2 linked regions of the Aliamphritea hakodatensis genome follow. The protein of the gene in region 1 interacts with the protein of each later gene in a pairwise test. Links are inferred from orthologs where the notes say so. Each region holds a gene or a part of one and is shown in the gene's direction. Other genes may lie near its edges.

The links.
Region 2: the proteins of aceE (region 1) and nth interact in binary tests that used the Escherichia coli proteins (3 or more experiments, as listed by UniProt). The link is inferred for Aliamphritea hakodatensis from one-to-one orthologs.

The regions. Positions count from the first base shown.
Region 1 is NZ_AP025281.1:1,392,895-1,400,111, forward strand. What follows is about bases 2,219-5,410. They hold aceE (pyruvate dehydrogenase (acetyl-transferring), homodimeric type), read left to right. Parts: upstream 2,219-2,552; coding sequence 2,553-5,210; downstream 5,211-5,410. Other genes in these bases: aceF (dihydrolipoyllysine-residue acetyltransferase), read left to right, coding at 5,245-5,410. Also shown: PCI15_RS06340 (TRAP transporter substrate-binding protein), read right to left, coding at 1-738; pyruvate dehydrogenase complex transcriptional repressor PdhR, read left to right, coding at 1,249-2,013; more of aceF, read left to right, coding at 5,411-7,200. UniProt on the Escherichia coli protein: Component of the pyruvate dehydrogenase (PDH) complex, that catalyzes the overall conversion of pyruvate to acetyl-CoA and CO(2).
Region 2 is NZ_AP025281.1:1,504,365-1,509,103, reverse strand. Bases 1,577-4,563 are described here. They hold nth (endonuclease III), read left to right. Parts: upstream 1,577-2,745; coding sequence 2,746-3,381; downstream 3,382-4,563. Other genes in these bases: nrdB (class Ia ribonucleoside-diphosphate reductase subunit beta), read right to left, coding at 4,515-4,563; yfaE (class I ribonucleotide reductase maintenance protein YfaE), read right to left, coding at 4,231-4,497; PCI15_RS06865 (electron transport complex subunit E), read left to right, coding at 1,842-2,552; rsxG (electron transport complex subunit RsxG), read left to right, coding at 1,577-1,842. Also shown: electron transport complex subunit RsxC, read left to right, coding at 1-116; electron transport complex subunit RsxD, read left to right, coding at 122-1,177; more of rsxG, read left to right, coding at 1,177-1,576; more of nrdB, read right to left, coding at 4,564-4,739. UniProt on the Escherichia coli protein: DNA repair enzyme that has both DNA N-glycosylase activity and AP-lyase activity. The DNA N-glycosylase activity releases various damaged pyrimidines from DNA by cleaving the N-glycosidic bond, leaving an AP (apurinic/apyrimidinic) site.

The DNA.
Region 1 (7,217 bases):
TTCGAATACGGTCGCCTGCTGGTGCCAGCCAGGGAAGTAGTTGTACTTCACAATCTTATGGAAGCCCAAACGCTGATCAATGGCAGGCTGAGAGAATTCAGATGCATCGATTGCACCTTTTTCCAGGGCACCGAAGATTTCGCCGCCCGGTAACTGAGACGTGGACACACCCAGTTTTTCCATCACGGAAGCACCCAGGCCGAAGAAGCGCATGTTCAGACCTTTCAGGTCTTCAGGGCTGTTGATTTCTTTGCTGAACCAGCCGGAGGTTTCCGGTGAAATGATTGCACACGGAATCACTTTTACGTTGTAACCGTTAGTGTCATACATTTCCTGATACAGGTTCATGCCGTTACCGTAATACAGCCACGCCATGTATTCACCGGCTTCAGGGCCGAAAGGCACAGCAGAGAACAGTGCGGCAGCCGGCATCTTACCCTGCCAGTAACCGGCAGTTGCATAACCGGAATTGATCTTGCCGGCAGATACAGCATCAAGAATCTCTTTAGGTGCAACCAGTTTACCCGGCTCGTAAATCTTCATTTTGATAGAGCCATCGCTCATGACTTTCAGCTGTTCAGATACCCATTTGATCGGTGTACCCAGTGCTGGCAGGTGCGAGCCAAATGCGATTGGGGTTTTCAGCAGGACTTTATCTGCTGCCTGTGCGGTGACGGTACCGCAAACAGCGGCGCTCAGTACGGCTGTGCTCAGAATAGACTTTACGAACTTTTTCATGACTTGCCCTCGTTGAGGTTGTTGTTCTTTTTTCTGCCAGAGGCTGAATCTGTGGATATTCTTTTGATGTCTGAAACCTTATTCAGATTATTTCTTGATAAATTGGTCATACCAATTTACCATCAAAAGTGTTGTAACCATAAAGATTCGTGCGGATACTTGTCAATAGCTAATTTTTGCTGAATATGTGCGCTTAAATCTGATTTTGTCGGCAAGTTGCTGTTTTTTTTATGTTTAATTTTGGTCTTACCAATTTGTTTTGTGATCTGCGATTCGACAATGAACTGCTCTGGATCAATGCCTTTTGTACATTAGGGCGGTGGTGATTTTCCGGATCAGACAAACCGGAAGGGGATTGCTAAGATAAAAAAGCAACCATTGGTAGGATGAGCAGGTATACTGCGGTCCGCGGCAGATGATCTCAGCCCGGCCGTTAGGTGATGGTTAGAAAAAAGCACAGTGTGATTGCGGTACGGAGCTGTTAATGCAGTTCCACGGAGAAATATGAATATGGCGTATCAGCGCGTAAAACAGCCAAAAATATCTGATGTCATCATGGGCCAGTTGGAAGAGATGGTGCTTGAAGGCACGCTTAAGCCTGGCCAGCGGTTACCTTCAGAGCGTGAGCTGGCAAAACAGTTCGATGTTTCCCGCCCTTCATTACGGGAAGCGGTTCAGAAACTTTCTGCCAAAGGGGTGCTGATCAGCCGGCAGGGTGGCGGGACCTATGTGTCTGAGGATCTGGGCGGTGCGTTTTCTGATCCTTTACTGGAGCTGTTTAAGACTCATCCGGAAGCGCAGTACGATCTGCTTGAGTTCCGTCATGCGCTGGAAGGGGTCTCTGCTTATTATGCTGCCTTGCGCAGTACCGCTGCGGATAAAGAAAACATTCGCGCCCGTTATAATGCCCTTCAGGAGCATCACGAGAATAAAGCCTTCGATAAAGAAGTGTATGCGGATGTGGATTTCCACCTGGCAATTGCTGAAGCCACACATAATATGGTGCTGTTACATATGATGCGCGCGCTCTTTACGCTATTGCGCCAGCATGTCTGGGATAACCTGCAGGATATTTATCCGAAGCCGGAAATTCGCGGCAAGATACATCAGCAACATTATGTGCTGATGGAAGCCATTCTTGAAGGGGATCCGGAGCGTGCCAGCCAGGCGGCGCATGATCATCTGGCATATGTGGAAGATGCCTTATTACAGCAGGGTAAGGAAGATACCCGCCTTAAGCGGGCTTTACGCCGGGCTGATCTGACCCCGCGCTGATCTGAAACCTCTGAACTTCAAGGTAATTCCCTGATTTGGTGACTTGTCTCAATTGGCACAAGTGACGTTTCTAACTTAAAGCGGGCCTTTTCCGGTGGGCTGTGTACGGTTCATTGCCTGAGCCCCCATCACCTGTAAATATCCTGTCATATACGTTCTGTATAAAAACTACACAGCTTGTTGCCAAGGTAGATTTTTGTAGTCTGACTAGACTTGAAAAGTCATTTTTTGTAGTATTACTACAAAATTTTTACCAACAAACCTTTATACCTCAGTGTGAAAAGTGGATTAAATGCGTCATGCTTAGGTCTGATTGGGTCATTAGTCGTTGTTTTTGCGATGATTCAGGCTGATCGTTACTCTGATTTGTTCTTTTGTAGTTGTTGGTGCCGGTGACCGGATGTCGCCTGTACCGCACCTGACCGTGCGTCGGTAAGCAAATTTTCAGAGCATTCTGGTTTGTTGGTGGTCAACAGCGCTTTATTCGGAAGCTGCCTGCTAATAAAAGATAGAAGTAAGAAAAAGTGGAGAAAGGAAACGTGCAAGACATAATCGATGATATTGATCCAATCGAAACGAATGAATGGCTGGATGCGCTCGAGTCTGTTGCAAAACACGAAGGTGATGAGCGCGCGCGTTATATCCTGAGTAAGCTTGGCGAAAGAGCCTCGGACATGGGGATCGAGTCGGCAAATACGTTAACAACGTCTTATGTAAATACGATTGCCCCTAAAGATGAAGCCCGGATGCCGGGTGATCTGTTTATGGAGCGCCGGATCCGTTCTTTTATCCGCTGGAACGCGATGGCAATGGTCATGCGTGCCAACGACAACGATGAAGGTCTTGGTGGCCACATCTCCAGTTTTTCTTCTTCCGCAACGCTTTATGATATCGGCTTTAACTATTTCTTCCGCGGCTCAGAAGGTGAGCAGGAAGGCGATCTGGTCTTTTTCCAGGGCCATATTGCGCCGGGTATCTACTCCCGTGCTTACCTTGAAGGCCGTCTGACAGAAGAGCAGATGGATAACTACCGCCGCGAAGTGGACGGTGTGGGCCTGTCTTCTTATCCACACCCGTGGCTGATGCCTGACTTCTGGCAGTTCCCGACGGTATCGATGGGTCTTGGCCCGATTCAGGCGATTTATCAGGCACACGTGATGCGTTACCTGTCTGCCCGCAGCCTGATTAACCGTGGTGACCGTAAGGTATGGGCATTCCTGGGTGACGGTGAGTGTGATGAGCCGGAATCTCTGGGGGCAATCGCACTGGCCGGCCGTGAACAGCTGGAAAACCTGGTGTTTGTGGTTAACTGTAACCTGCAGCGTCTGGACGGTCCGGTACGGGGTAACGGTAAGATTGTTCAGGAACTGGAAGGTGTATTCCGCGGTGCTGGGTGGAACGTGATTAAGTGCCTGTGGGGCCGTCACTGGGATCCGCTGTTTGAAAATGATACTTCCGGTTTGCTGAAAAAACGGATGGATGAAGTCTGCGACGGTGAACTGCAGAACTATAAGGCTAACGGTGGTGCGTATACCCGTGAGCATTTCTTCGGTAAGTATCCTGAGCTGCTTGAACTGGTTAAGGATATGTCTGATCAGGACATCATGAATCTGAACCGCGGTGGCCACGATCCGTATAAAGTATTCGCCGCTTACCAGCAGGCGATGAACCATAAAGGTCAGCCGACCGTTATTCTGGCGCAGACTGTAAAAGGATACGGTACCGGTAAATCCGGTCAGGCGAAAAACGATACTCACTCCATGAAGAAAGTGGCCATGGATGACCTGATGGACTTCCGTGACAACCACAATATTCCGCTGACGGATGAGCAGCTGAAAGATGTACCTTATTACCGGCCGTCGAAAGAGTCGCCGGAAATGAAGTATATGATGGACCGCCGTAATAAGCTGGGCGGTGTTTACCCGTCCCGCCGGGCAGATTTTGATGCGTTGGAAATTCCGCCTCTGGATACCTTCTCTTCCCAGCTGAAAGAAAGTGGGAAGCGTGAGATGTCCACTCAGATGACCCTGAACCGGGTGCTGAGCACGTTGGTGAAAGACAAGGCTATCGGCGAGCGTATCGTACCGATCGTGCCGGACGAAGCCCGTACCTTCGGTATGGAAGGTATGTTCCGTCAGTTAGGCATTTATACATCAGAAGGCCAGCGTTATGTGCCTCACGATGCTGATCAGATCATGTTCTATAAAGAATCCAAGACCGGTCAGATTCTGGAAGAAGGTATCAACGAAGCCGGTGCAATGAGTGCATGGATGGCGTGTGCAACGTCATACAGCAATAATAACTGCACCATGATCCCGTTCTACATTTACTACTCGATGTTTGGTTTCCAGCGCATCATGGATCTGGCCTGGGCGGCTGGTGATATGCAGGCCCGCGGTTTCCTGATCGGTGCCACGTCTGGCCGTACAACGCTGAACGGTGAAGGTCTGCAGCATCAGGACGGCCACTCCCACCTGATGGCGCAAATGATTCCGAACTGTGTCTCGTATGACCCGACATTCGGTTACGAGCTGACCGTCATTGTTCAGGACGGCCTTAAGCGCATGTTCCAGGACAAAGAGAACAAGTTCTACTACATCACTACGATGAACGAAAACTATGCCCACCCGGCTATGCCGATTGGTGCTGAAGAAGGCATCGTTAAGGGGATGTATCTGCTGCAGGAAGGCAAGCAGGCAGAGAAGAAAGTACAGCTGATGGGCTGCGGCACGATTCTGCGTGAAGTGATTGCAGCGGCGGACATCCTGCGTGATGAGTTTGGCATTGAAGCGGATATCTGGAGCACCACGTCTATCAACGAGGTGCGTCGCGATGCGCAGGCGGTTGCCCGCTGGAACATGCTGCACCCGGCACAGGAACAGCGTACCAGCTACCTGCAAGAGTGTCTGGCGGACCGTCAGGGCCCTGTGATTGCAGCGACCGATTACATGCGTATGTACCCTGAACAGCTGCGTGAATATATGCCGGGTACTTACCGGGTACTGGGAACTGACGGTTATGGCCGTTCAGATACCCGCAATAAGCTGCGTGAATTCTTTGAAGTAAACCGTCACTACGTGACAATTGCTGCCCTGACAGCACTGGCCGACGATGGTCTGATTGAGCGTTCTGTAATTGCCAGTGCGATGCAGAAGTTTGGCATTAACCCAGAAAAACCAGCCCCTTGGACTGTGTAACCCTGGCCAGACGGAAGCAAAAGAGGAAATGACTGTGAGTACTGTGAATATTACGGTTCCTGATTTAAGTGGTGCGGCTGACGTTGATGTAGTCGAAGTGTTTATTAAAGTCGGCGACAAGGTTGAAGAAGGGGATTCACTGATTGCCCTGGAGACCGATAAAGCTTCAATGGAAGTACCTGCGATGCAATCCGGTGTGGTTGTCTCGGTAGCTGTCAGCGAAGGCGATACCATCAACGAAGGCGACGCATTGTGTGTATTTGAAACGGCGGCAGCGGATGCGCCTGCAGAAGACGTTCCGGTTGTTGCTGAGCCTGTAGCAGAAGCGGCACCGGTGGCAACTGCACCGGCAGTGGCGCCTGCTGCGGCGAGCGAAACCGTTCAGGTTGCTGTACCTGATCTGAGCGGTGCCAGCGATGTAGATGTCGTTGAAGTATTTGTAAAAGCGGGCGACAGTGTATCGGAAGGTGATTCTCTGATCGCGTTGGAAACCGATAAAGCCTCGCTTGAAGTACCAGCTCCGCACAGCGGAACAATTGTCAGCATGGCGATCAGTGAAGGCGGCACTGTAAACGAAGGTGACGCACTGTGTGAAATGCAGATTGCAGGCAGTGCGCCTGTTGCTGAGCCGGTAGCCGAAGCACCGGTTTCTGAAGCCCCTGCTGCTCCGGCGCCTGCTGCTGAAATAGCCCCTGTAGTTGCCGGTGGTGTGGAAGATGTGCTGATTCCGGATCTGAGCGGTGCCACTGATGTGGATGTGGTGGAAGTGCTGGTTAAAGATGGCGACACCGTTGCGGAAGGTGATTCCCTGATCGCGCTGGAAACCGATAAGGCGTCCATGGAAGTACCGGCACCTAAGGCGGGTACTGTTAAATCCATGAAGATTAAAGAGGGTGACCAGGTGAATGCCGGTGACCTGCTGATGAGCCTTGAAGTGGCTGCAAGTGCTGCTCCTGTGGCAGCGGCTGCGCCAGCACCGGCTCCGGCGGCAGCTGCACCGGCTGCTTCAAAGCCTGCCGCGCCCGCTGCACAGCCAGCTCAGACCGTTGATAAAACTGAGCTGGAACAGAAGAATAAATCTGTTCATGCCGGCCCTGCGGTCCGTGCCATTGCCCGTGAATTCGGTGTTGATCTGGCGCTGGTTGCCGGTACCGGTTCGCGTAACCGTATCCTTAAGGAAGATGTTCAGGCCTATGTGAAAGCGTCTCTGAAGAAGCTGAAAGAGCAGCCTGCAGCGGCGGTAAGCGGTGGTTCCGGCATTCCGGCTATTCCGGAAATTGATTTCAGCCAGTTTGGTGAAGTCGAGCTGGAAAAACTGAGCAAAATCAAAAAAGTTACCCGCGATAACATGTCGCGTTGCTGGTTGAATATTCCGCATGTGACTCAGTTCGATAAGGCGGATATTACTGACCTGGAAGCGTTCCGTGCCGGTATGAAGGAAGAAGCTGCCCGTGAAGGGGTTAAGCTGACGCCGCTGCCGTTCATGATTAAAGCGATTGCTATGGCGCTGAAAGCGCATCCTAAGTTTAATGCTTCTCTGCATGCTGATGGCGAACATATTGTGTATAAAAAGTATGTGAACATTGGTATGGCGGTGGATACTCCGAATGGCCTGATGGTACCGGTTATCAAAGATGCGGATAAGAAGAGCATCTATGAGCTGTCCCGGGAAGCGGTTGAGCTGGCCGGTAAAGCGAAAGACCGTAAGCTGAAGCCGAATGAGATGCAGGGTGCATGCTTCACGATCTCCAGCCTGGGCGGTATTGGCGGCACCGGCTTTACGCCGATTGTGAATGCCCCTGAGGTGGCGATTCTGGGTGTGTCGAAGGCAGATATCGAGCCGCGCTGGAACGGTAAGGAATTTGAGCCACGTAAGATGTTGCCTTTGTGTCTGTCTTATGACCATCGGGCAATCAACGGCGGTGATGCAGGACGTTTCCTGACGTACCTGAATGCACTGCTAAGTGATGTACGTCGTATGGCGATGTAATCCGGTATTGTTTGGAC
Region 2 (4,739 bases), 110 kb from region 1 along the record:
AACGCGCACTCAGCAAGGCTGAAGACGACATGCAGGCAGCCCTGCAGGCAGAATTACTCAGCGCGCAGGAAAAAGCAGCGGAACTCAACTCAACTCTGGAACGTTTTTCTAAGTAACCATTATGGCTTTAATAAGAATTACATCTCCTCATACGCACCGGCCGGGTAACACCGGTGATGTCATGCGTACAGTTATCCTGGCGACACTCCCGGGAATGGCCGCCATGACATTCTTTTTCGGCTGGGGCACCCTGATTCAGATTCTCTGGGGCTGCCTGCTGGCCGTTGGCTTTGAAGCCGCCATCATTAAACTGCGCAAGCGGCCGGTCAGCTTTTACCTGCAGGATTACAGCGCCGTCGTTACCGCTGTGCTGCTGGGGCTGGCTATACCGCCGTTTGCTCCATGGTGGGTGATGTTTGTCGGCATTCTGTTCGCCATTGCTATCGCCAAGCATATGTATGGCGGCATGGGCAGCAACCCGTTTAATCCGGCGATGGCAGCCTATGCGCTGCTTCTGGTGTCCTTCCCGGTCCCGATGACCAGTTGGAGCGCTCCGTTTGTCATGGTCGGTGAAGGCTGGAACATCATCAGCCTGACAGATTCCCTGCAATTCATTTTTGCCGGCATTCAGCCAGCGCTCTATGATGCGTTTTCCATGGCCACACCACTGGATGTTATGAAGCACAAAGGCGGCTTCACTACCGAAGAAATGTGGAATCAGAGCGAACTGCTGGCCGATGGGATCGGTGCCTGGCACGCTGTCAGTGCGGCCTATGTCATGGGCGGCATATTCCTGCTGTACCGCAAGATTTTCACCTGGCATGCGCCGGTCGCAATGCTTGGCACACTGGCACTGGTATCCACCCTGTTCTTCCTGATTGATCCGGATAACTACCCCGACCCGTTCTTTCACCTGACCACAGGTGCAACCATGCTGGCGGCGTTCTTCATCATCACGGACCCGGTTACTTCCTGTACCAGTAACAAAGGCAAGCTCTGGTTTGCCGCCGGTATCGGCCTGATGATCTTTATTATCCGCAGCTGGGGCAACTATCCCGACGCCGTCGCCTTCGCTGTTCTGCTGATGAACCTGAGCGCACCTTTTATTGATCAGTACACCCAGCCACGCACTTACGGGCATGCAAAAGCCAAACGTGGCATGAAGGGGAATAGCTAATGGAAATGCTCAACGCTATCCGCAACAGTGCTGCCGGCCTCGGTATCTTTGCAGTCGTCACCGCCGGTGCCATTGCCCTGACGCAGATATCCACTGAACAGCGCATTGCTGACAACATTGAAGCACAGCAGGCAAAAGCGCTGTATGAGATCGTCCCGCGCACCAGCATCGACAATGATCTGCTTAATGACACACTGACCATCAGCAAGCCCGCACTGACCGGTGCAAATGAAGCAACGGTTTTCCGGGCCCGGCGCAACGGTCTGGTCGAAACTGTTATCATGCCGGTAGTTGCGCCCGACGGCTATACCGGGGCAATCTCCCTGATTGTCGGCATCAACCGGGATGACAGCCTGGCAGGCGTTCGGGTACTGGCTCACAAAGAAACCCCCGGACTTGGCGATAAAGTTGAACTGAAAAAGTCTGACTGGATCTTAAGCTTCAACGGCCAGCATTATGACGGTGAAGATGATACCGAATGGGCAGTCAAGAAAGATGGCGGCCGCTTCGACCAGTTCACCGGTGCGACGATTACCCCGCGGGCGATTGTTAACGCCACCAAAGCGGCTGTACGCTATTTCCGCGAAAACAAAACCGCGTTACTGGATGACCCCCAACCACAGGATCACCAGAAAACGATGACTGAAACTACGGGAGCAGAATAATGGCGACCGATTACCAGAAAATCACTTTAGACGGCCTCTGGACGAACAACCCGGCGCTGGTTCAGCTGCTGGGCCTGTGCCCCCTGCTGGCGGTCACCGGCACCGTTGTTAACGCACTGGGGCTGGGCATTGCCAGTATCCTGGTACTGATAGGCTCAAACCTGACAATCTCCATGTTCCGGCACTTTGTACCGGACTCTGTCCGCCTGCCGGTATTCGTGATGGTGATTGCCTCTTTTGTAACCTGTATCGAACTTCTGATGCAGGCGTTCACCTATGAGCTGTACACCATACTCGGCATCTTCATCCCCCTGATCGTAACCAACTGCGCCATCATGGGACGGGCGGACGCATTTGCCTGTAAAAACCCGGTAGGCGCTTCACTGCTGGACGGCGTGATGATGGGACTGGGCTTTACCCTGGTGCTGGTACTGCTGGGGGCAATGCGGGAAATTCTTGGCCTGGGTACCCTGTTTGCTGATATGAATCTGCTGTTCGGCCCGGCCGCTGAAAGCTGGAAAATCACCCTGGTTGATGACTACAGCGGCTTCCTGTTTGCAATTTTGCCACCGGGTGCCTTTGTTGGCATGGGACTGATTGTCGCCGCCAAGAACATCATTGATCAGCGCCTGGAAGAACGCCGCAAGCAACAGCCGAAAGCACCGTCAGAAGGCCCTAAACGGGCGCGTATCACAGGTAACATCAGCTGATTCTGATAACAGAATATACAAATCTGAAAATACCGGCTTACCGCCGGTATTTTTTTATCCACGGTTTAACCGCCTTACCTGAAAACAGCCTCTTTACGCCCTTCAATTACATGTCTGCGGCCATTAAGATAAGAGCCATTAAGACAAAGCCTATTAAAACAAGCGCCACGAGCCACATAATAAAGCCAGAATAATGAATAAAACCAAACGCCAGGAAATCTTCACCCGTCTTCGCGCCGACAACCCCAACCCGGTTACTGAACTGGAATTCAGCGATCCGTTCGAACTTCTGGTGGCCGTTGCACTGTCAGCACAAGCGACGGATGTCAGCGTCAACAAAGCCACCCGGAAACTGTTTCCCGTTGCCAATACCCCTGAAGCCATCTATGCACTGGGGGTCGACGGCCTTAAGGAATACATCAAAACTATCGGGCTGTATAACTCCAAAGCTGAAAACGTCATCAAGGCCTGCAAAATCCTGATCGATAAGCACAACTCTGTTGTGCCGGAAAACCGTGAAGATCTGGAAGCCCTGCCGGGCGTCGGCCGCAAGACCGCTAACGTGGTGCTTAACACCGCCTTCAGACAGATCGCGATGGCAGTGGACACACACATCTTTCGCGTCTCTAACCGCACTAAAATCGCCCCTGGCAAGAATGTAAATGAAGTCGAGCAAAAGCTGCTGAAGTTCGTACCGAAGGAATTCCTGATGGACGCCCACCACTGGCTCATTCTCCACGGCCGCTATGTCTGCACCGCCCGCAAGCCCAAATGCAACAGCTGCATGATTGAAGACCTGTGTGAATTCAAAGATAAAACAGAACTCTGAACAAGGGTTAACAATCCGGCAGCCTGCCTGCTATAAACTGCCCCGCACTCGCCACAGCCTGAACAAACACATCTTTTTCAGGGGTGGCGTTTCAGCCAGCACCTATTCTCCGCTCCCACCACCCGGCCGTCAGAGGAGTCAGACCCGCCTTCCTTTCTCAGCCAGGCTCCCCGACATCACAGGCAAAATCATGCATACATAACAGACCTAAAATCAGTCTGAAATGCCACTGAAAGTTACCCCCACTTTCTGTGGATAAAACTGTTTACAACTATTGGACACCCGCCTGAAAGCCGCATAACTACGGGCTTTGTTACAGATCGGTCACATTTAACACAAAACTATTAACTATAATAAATTCAATAACTTACAAAGAAACAAGCGTTACAATTAAAATATTACTAAACAGTTATTCAAGAAAAAAAACCTTGACAAGCAGCTGTGGACTTTAAATTTTTCAATCAACAAAGGAGGGTTATTAGGCTGATTAAATAACAACCAATTTTCATGCCAGACAGGCATTAAAAACGCTTTTAACTGTATTCTGCCAGGCTACTCAAACATTGTTTTTGAGGAACACAGCCAAACCTCCACAGACTCAGCAACACCCCTTCGGCAGAGAAACCTTCCAGGCAACGGTATGACGCTACCTGGTGCGTAAAACCGGGTCAGATACTGTACCGCCCTAAAAAACCACAACACAAAATTCAAACAAAACTGTTAACGATTATTTACATCAATGAAACAATTTTTAAGTTTCAGACAATAACAGCACAGGAATTTTTCCGCCGCTGTACGGCAGAGGCAGCAAAAAAACAAGCAAGAGGAAGTGTTGTGGAAAACTGAGAATCAGTCTTCCGGAAGTTCGATTTCTATATGTCCGACAGGCTTACAGCAGCAGGTCAGGATTTCGTCACCCACGGTATCAAACAGCGCATCCTGTACCTGTTCAACCTCACCGTCGATCAGCCTGACTTTACAGGTACCGCAATAGCCACCGCGGCAATTATAGGGCGCAGGAATCTCCTGCGCCTCCAGAGCATCCAGTAGTGAGAACTCATACTGGTAGTAGAACGTACCGTGGTGATTGACCTTAATCCTTGGAATACCACTCATGAATCAGCCCTCAAAGATCAAAGATCAAAATCATCAAAGTCGCTTTCATCAACTTCATTATCAATTGCCCCCACCAGATAGGAACTGATTTCAGCTTCCTGTGGCGCAACCTGTACGTTATCACTCACTAACCAGGCATTCATCCACGGCAGTGGGTTCTGGCTTGCCGGAAAGATTTCTTCCAGGCCGACAGCTTTCATACGCACGTTGGTGATGTATTCAATATAATCGCGCAGGATCTG